DNA from 3 places in the Gorillibacterium sp. CAU 1737 genome. Region 2 is predicted to be linked to each of the others. Evidence: predicted binding sites of a transcription regulator. Region 2 holds the regulator's gene; each other region holds the start of a gene.
What was found. Region 2 encodes NrdR, which represses ribonucleotide reductase genes. Its sites were predicted from a motif close to AACACNATATATNGTGTT; they were not measured.

Region 1 (2,264 bases), 210 kb from region 2:
TTCGGGGTCACGGAATGCAGGTGCTTGGTACAGCAGCTTCACGAAGGTCTCCTGCACCGCTTCCTCGGCATCCGCCGTATTGCCAAGCGTGAGGAGGGAAATGCGGTAGAGCATGGTGCCATAGGCTTCATAGTTTTGGGTAAACCGATCGTCCGGCCGGGACGTGACTTCCGACATCGCGCGCTGCCTCCTTCCACCTCTAACACGAATGGGGGGAGCGTTTGGTCACATTTGGCACAAAAAAAGCTGCTCCTCGCGGAACAGCTTGGGTGTATGGGGGAACTTGGGAAACGAATAGGGTGTTGGCTACTCCTTCGCTTGGCTGAAAAAAGCGCGGAGCTGGTCGAGGTGGTGCTTGTCGTGGGAAGCAAAATCGACAATGTACTCCTCCAGATCAAAGCGATGGCCGGCTCCATCCAGATAGCCTCGCTCCGGAAGGAAGAGATCGGCGGGAAGTTGTTGGAGCAAATCGACAACCTCACTGCGGGCTGCTATGGCTTCTTGAAGCAGCTGATCGGGCTTCGTTGCTCTGCCGTATTCGGCCGCCTTCAAGTTAAAGGTGTCAAAATCCACATGTATCAGAGTCAGCAATTCACCTGCAACGGCAGGACGGATGGCATTCTGAAGGAAATAGTCGTCCCATTTCAGAAGATGGGCAAGGGCTTCTGCGCCGGTCCATTTCCCGGGAGCGAGCGGCTGTCTCCATGCTTCCTCAGGCAGGCTCATCCAAGCTTCTGCTTGTTTGAGCCACTCGCCCAGGCTCGCGATCAAGTCTTCTTTGGTTTTGCTCATGGTCATCACCTTTCGAATGGGGATTCCTATGTAGAGAAGGATGTATAGCAACACCTATTCGCCCCTGGAAGGAAAAATCCTTTTTCTCTCTTGCGAAGGGTTGGTCGCATTTTCCATAAAAAATAGAACAATTGTCGCTCGAAACACTAAATGTGGTACGATATAATGAGATTTGTCACTAAATCTGGTTCGTACTTGCGATTGATTTGCCATTCGATCAGGATGGTGATTTTGCTTGGTTACCTGCCTCTGCCCGCTGGACCGGACAAGCAGATGATGAATAGGAGGAGATGTGGAATGAGTACACACACACCGGGTCGCTTGGAAGGATTGAGTGAGAAGATTTTTCTGGACCGTTATGCCCGCAAGGATGCGGACACGAGTCACACGAAGCCGGGAGATACCGTCTTGGTGCTGACCAAGGACGATCCGAAGTTCCCGACCAAGGAAGTAGGAGAGGTTCTGGAACGCAACGGCCGCGAGGTGACCGTTCGCACGAGGAGCGGGGAAGTCGTGCACTCCAACATCGACAAACTGACGCTCACCTTGGAAAAGACCCCGGAAGAACTATGGGATCGATTGGCGAAAGCCATGTCTTTGGTAGAAGCTCCTAAGAAGCAAGCAGAATGGACGGAGAAGTTCCGATACATTCTTGACGATTGGAAACTCGTTCCAGGTGGCCGGATTGCGGCGGGAGCCGGTGCAAGCGAAGAACTGACGCTCTTCAACTGCTACGTCATTCCTTCGCCGAAGGATAGCCGCGGCGGCATTATGGCGACCTTGAGCGAGATGACCGAGATCATGTCCCGCGGCGGCGGAGTCGGCATCAACCTGTCATCACTCCGTCCGCGCCGTGCCATCGTGCAAGGGGTTAACGGTTCGTCCTCCGGTGCCGTTTCCTGGGGCGGCCTATTCAGCTACACGACGGGGCTGATCGAACAAGGCGGCAGCCGCCGCGGTGCACTCATGCTCATGCTGAACGACTGGCATCCCGATCTCCTTGACTTCATCACCGTCAAGCAGACGATGGGCCAGGTCACCAACGCCAACCTGTCGGTTTGCGTCAGCAACGGTTTCATGAAAGCCGTCAAAGAGGACCTCGACTGGGATCTCGTCTTCCCGGATACCACGGTGGAGGACTACAACGAGACCTGGGACGGCGATCTCGACAAATGGCGCAAGGCGGGCAAGCCAGTCAAACTCTTCCGCACGGTCAAGGCACGCGAGGTCTGGCATACCATCATTGAATCCGCCTGGAAATCAGCGGAGCCGGGTGTCGTGTTCATGGAATACTACAACCAGATGTCCAACAGCTGGTATTTCAATCCAATCATCTGCACCAATCCGTGCGGGGAGCAAGGTCTTCCGGCTTGGGGCGTCTGCAACCTGTCCGCCGTCAACCTGTCCAAGTTCTATGATGCGGACAAAAACGATGTAGAGTGGGATGAGCTGGGCAAGGTGGTTCGTTGGTC
Region 2 (2,264 bases):
TCGCCGCCATCATTCGAGTGGAAAGCAATTATCGAACGTCCTCCGAATCGCACAAAGGGGCTGTCGGCATCATGCAGCTGATGCCCGATACCGCCAGTTGGCTGATCGACCGGGATAGTTCTCTGTCCTCTCTGCGGAACAAAGACCTGCGTGACCCAGCCGTTAACATCGAGCTGGGCGCTCGCTACCTTCAGTATTTGAATGAGCGCTTTGGAGGCAACCGCGCCGCGATGGCAGCCGCCTACAATGCCGGGCACGGAAAGGTCGCCCGCTGGCTGGAAGAGAACACGTGGGATGGAACGCTCGAGCAGGCTGACCGGATTCCCATCGGAGAGACCCGCAAATATGTAAAATCGGTTCAGTATTATTACGCAAAATATGTACAAGTGTACCGATAAAGAAAGAAGTGCCGGACAAGCGGATTCGCTCGCCCGACACTTCGTTTCCTTCAAGGTATTACGAATCATTATTTACCAGCCAGTTGTTGCTCGGCGATTTCGACAAGACGGCGGGTGATATGACCACCAATCGCACCCGTATCGCGGGATGCCATATAGCCATAGTAACCGTCTTGCGGAATTTGGATGCCAAGCTCTTGAGCAACTTCATACTTCAGTTGATCCAGAGCTTGATTGGCTTGAGGAACAACCAAAACGTTGTTACTTCTCGATCCTGCTCCCATGTGTTGTCACCTCCTCGTCAGTTGGTACCTGTATTATGTGCCGGAACCCGGACTTCATTCAGTTCAAGGCTTCCAATTCCCACCACTGATATTGAGAAAGACTTCACCACTCACATCACTCACGAGGGAAGGTGCCCTTGATGAAATGCCCTTACTGCGATCATGTCGGAACCAAAGTGCTGGATTCCCGTGCCGCCAATGAAAACAAATCGATCCGCCGCCGTCGGGAGTGCGAAGCTTGCCTGCGTCGATTCACCACGTTTGAGATGGTGGAAGAAACCCCGCTCATGGTCATCAAGAAGGACGGAAGCCGCGAGGAATTCAGCCGTGACAAAATCTTGCGGGGCTTGATGCGCGCATGTGAAAAACGGCCGGTTCCGGTGGAAACGATGGAGGCCATTGTCTCCGAGGTGGAACGCAAGATCCGCGAAACCGCTCTGTCTGAGGTGGAAAGCCGTGAGATCGGCGAGCTGCTGATGGATGAGCTGTACCCGGTGGATGAAGTGGCGTTTGTCCGCTTCGCATCCGTCTATCGTCAATTTAAGGATATCAATGTGTTCATGAAGGAGCTGTCCTCGCTGCTTTTGAAAAACCAAGGGACAGCGCCGGACGAGGGCAAAGGCAACGCTTGAGCATTGAAGCGGCGGCTGTTCGTTCTTTAGGAAGGGAGGAAGAGGAGATCCGCGGCAGACGAGGGTCTCTTTTTTCCGTTTGGTAACCAAAAAGGAGGGTCTGTCATGGCCTATGATGCCCATCTGACGCCAGAGGATTTAGCACGAATCATCCCCTACTTGGATTACTTCGAGAATCCCGAAAGCGTGTTTTACACGGAAAAGAATGGCTATTACCTGCAAAGTCAGGAAGTAAGCCGGTTTCGCAAGGAGTTAGACGACATTGGATTTCTTCAGGTATTCGACTGGAGAAGCTGGCTCGACGAAAACGAGGAATACCGGGATTTGGACAACCCCCTCCGCGATAAGATCATGGGGGAAGACTTGGACGGACTCCGTAAGCTGATGACCAGTTATATCCGGGGAGATCGGTTTGTCGAGGGTCTCTTTCTTCACGCCGTCCAGAATGGGCATGTTGCGGCTGTTCTAAATAGGGTAAAAGGCCTGTTGGAGCAGAAAAGTCCATGATCAACCGAATCCATCTACTCGGCGCATCCGGTTCCGGTACAAGCACCTTGGCAAGAGAGTTGGCGAGGACGTATGGCCTCCGTCATCTCGATACGGACGATTATTACTGGCTGCCGACGGAAGAGCCTTTTACACAATGTAGAGAAGTGGAGGAGCGGCAGCGTCTGTTGGCAGAGGATCTGTTGGCTGCTCCCAAGTGGGTGTTATCGGGTTCCTTGTGCGGATGGGGCGATCGCTTTATCCCCCTGTTTGATTTGGTCATCTTCCTGTGGCTTCCTGAAGAGATCCGCATGACGAGGTTACGGGAGAGGGAAGCTGGCCGATACGGGCAAGAGGTGGAGCCGAACGGCAAGAGGTACTCCGCCTATTTGAAATTTCTGGAGTGGGCGTCCCACTACGATGGAGCTGGAGTGGAGATGAGAAGCCGAGCGCTTCATGAAGAG
Region 3 (2,264 bases), on a different contig from region 2:
TACGAGACCATTGCCATCCAAGCGCGAGTGAACCCGCGCGGCAGAATGAACCATATGCCGAAGCGATTCTGGAAGCTTCTGCCCGAGATGGAGTCGGCTCGGATCGCGGAAGCCGCAGAGCGGTACACCGTTTCCCTGGAGGATAAGGGGCGCTCGCCGAAGGAAGAGGAGCAAAGAGGTCAACAGGAGGAGAACAACCGATGATCATTATCCACGCAGACATTTTTGTCCTGCCCGACAAGAAAGCAGACTTCCTGGAGGCAGCCAAGCCGCTGATCGCAGCGTCGCAGGCCGAAGAGGGCAATCTTCGGTATACCCTGACGGAGCAGACGGACCAAGAGGATGCCTTTACCATGGTGGAGGTATGGAAGGACCAGCAAGCCGTTGAAGCGCATAACGGCTCGGAGCATTTCCAGACCTTCATGCGTCAGGCTCCGGCTTTCGCATCGAAGCCCTCTCAAATCCATGTATTCGCGGGTACGGAAGTGAAGGGGTAACCCCTCCGTTTCAAAACTGCTTTATGCGGTTAATCATTTACCTGGCTAGAAAGCCGGTACTTGCTGTGAATCGCATCACGTTTTTTTTCAAACGGAATTGCCAATTGGGGCCGCTCTCCGGGGCGGCTTTTCTCTGTGCGGAATGTCGATAGCAGCGGGAAAGGAAGCGTTTTTCATCCGCAGCCTTCTCGATTTTGAGATTGGTTTTCCTGGTTTTCAGTGGTAAGCTGTCAAGCCCTTTTGGACAAAAAATGTGATTGACATCACTAGATATTGACGCTACATTAGGTAGTACCGACTACATATGGTGTTTCGAACAATTGTTCGAGGTGTATAGAACACTAGCAAGAGGAACGGGCTCTCTGACTCAAAGCTGAGTTCGGAAGAGCCGTTTCCTCTCTTGCAGTGGCAAGTCTCAGGAAAGGGGAGTTCCATCGTGGTTGTGGTCTATGATTCCAAGACGGGCAATGTGAAGAGGTTTGTGCAGAAGCTGAAGCTTCCCGCCGTCCAAATTCACGACTCCTTGAAGCTCGACGAGCCATTCGTGCTCGTCACGTATACAACCGGCTTCGGCCAGGTGCCGGAGCGGGTAGCCGCTTTCCTGCGGGACAACCATGAGCTGCTGCTCGGGGTCTCTGCAAGCGGCAACCGGAACTGGGGCGACAAATTTGCCCGCAGTGCCGATTTGATCGCGGAGCAATACGCGGTGCCGGTGATCAGCAAGTTTGAGCTGTCGGGCACGTGGGGAGACGCGGAACGATTTAATCAGGAGGTGAGCCGGGTTGCGGCATATTGAGCTGAACAACATGTTGATGAAGCTGGACCCGAACGGGTTTTATCAGCTGGACAAGGACCGCGAGGCGGTTCGAGTGTTTACGGAGGAAGTCAGTAAGAAGAGCCTGACCTTCCGCGATACGGCGGAGAAGGTTCGCTATATGATCGACAACGATTACTATGAGAAGAATCTCTTGGATCACTATACGATGGAGGAAGTAGAGTTCGTCTATGCAACGGCACATGGCTACCACTTCGAATTCCCTTCGTATATGGCGGCATCCAAGTTCTATACAGACTACGCGGTGAAGACGAACGACCGCTCGCTATACCTGGAGCATTACCCGGACCGGGTAGCGATCGTCGCCCTGCACCTTGCACGCGGCAACGTAAACACCGCGCTCACGCTGACGCGCTCGATGATGGAACAGCGCCTGCAGCCGGCGACCCCGACCTTCCTGAATGCCGGGAAGAGCCGTCGCGGCGAGATGGTCTCCTGCTTCCTGCTGGAGATGGATGACACCCTGAACTCCATCAACTACGTCCTGAATACGTGCATGCAGCTTTCGAAGATCGGGGGCGGCGTGGCCGTCAACCTGTCGAAGCTTCGCGGCCGCGGCGAACCGATCAAGGGCGTCGAAGGAGCCGCTAAGGGCATCATGCCCGTTCTGAAGCTGATGGAGGATGCGTTCTCCTATGCCGACCAGATGGGCCAGCGCAAAGGCTCCGGAGCAGCCTACTACAACATTTTCGGCTGGGACCTCATGGAGTTCCTGGACAGCAAGAAGATCAACGCCGACGAGCGGACACGCCTCAAGACATTGTCGATCGGCCTCATCGTGCCGAACCGCTTCTACAAGCTGGCGCAGGACAACGAGCCGCTGCACATCTTTGCCCCGTACAGCATCTACAAAGCCTATGGCGTACATATGGACGACCTGGACATGGATGAAATGTACGATACGCTGCTTGCCGACAACCGCGTGAAGAAGA

Region 1: AAFN83_RS02245 (adenosylcobalamin-dependent ribonucleoside-diphosphate reductase) is a predicted target of NrdR. The motif match lies at 935-952, and genes of this name have one in related genera.
Region 3: nrdI (class Ib ribonucleoside-diphosphate reductase assembly flavoprotein NrdI) is a predicted target of NrdR. The motif match lies at 792-809, and genes of this name have one in related genera.

The regions. Positions count from the first base shown of each region.
Region 1 covers NZ_JBDQQO010000001.1:479,740-482,003, forward strand. The annotation lists gene AAFN83_RS02235 (RNA polymerase sigma factor) at 1-177, opposite strand, end outside; gene AAFN83_RS02240 (DinB family protein) at 307-792, opposite strand; gene AAFN83_RS02245 (adenosylcobalamin-dependent ribonucleoside-diphosphate reductase) at 1,090-2,264, shown strand, end outside.
Region 2 covers NZ_JBDQQO010000001.1:272,686-274,949, forward strand. The annotation lists gene AAFN83_RS01235 (lytic transglycosylase domain-containing protein) at 1-398, shown strand, start outside; gene AAFN83_RS01240 (alpha/beta-type small acid-soluble spore protein) at 467-682, opposite strand; gene nrdR (transcriptional regulator NrdR) at 823-1,314, shown strand; gene AAFN83_RS01250 (DUF6508 domain-containing protein) at 1,420-1,821, shown strand; gene AAFN83_RS01255 (AAA family ATPase) at 1,818-2,264, shown strand, end outside.
Region 3 covers NZ_JBDQQO010000002.1:101,795-104,058, forward strand. The annotation lists gene AAFN83_RS04845 (TIGR03915 family putative DNA repair protein) at 1-204, shown strand, start outside; gene AAFN83_RS04850 (putative quinol monooxygenase) at 201-497, shown strand; gene nrdI (class Ib ribonucleoside-diphosphate reductase assembly flavoprotein NrdI) at 934-1,293, shown strand; gene nrdE (class 1b ribonucleoside-diphosphate reductase subunit alpha) at 1,280-2,264, shown strand, end outside.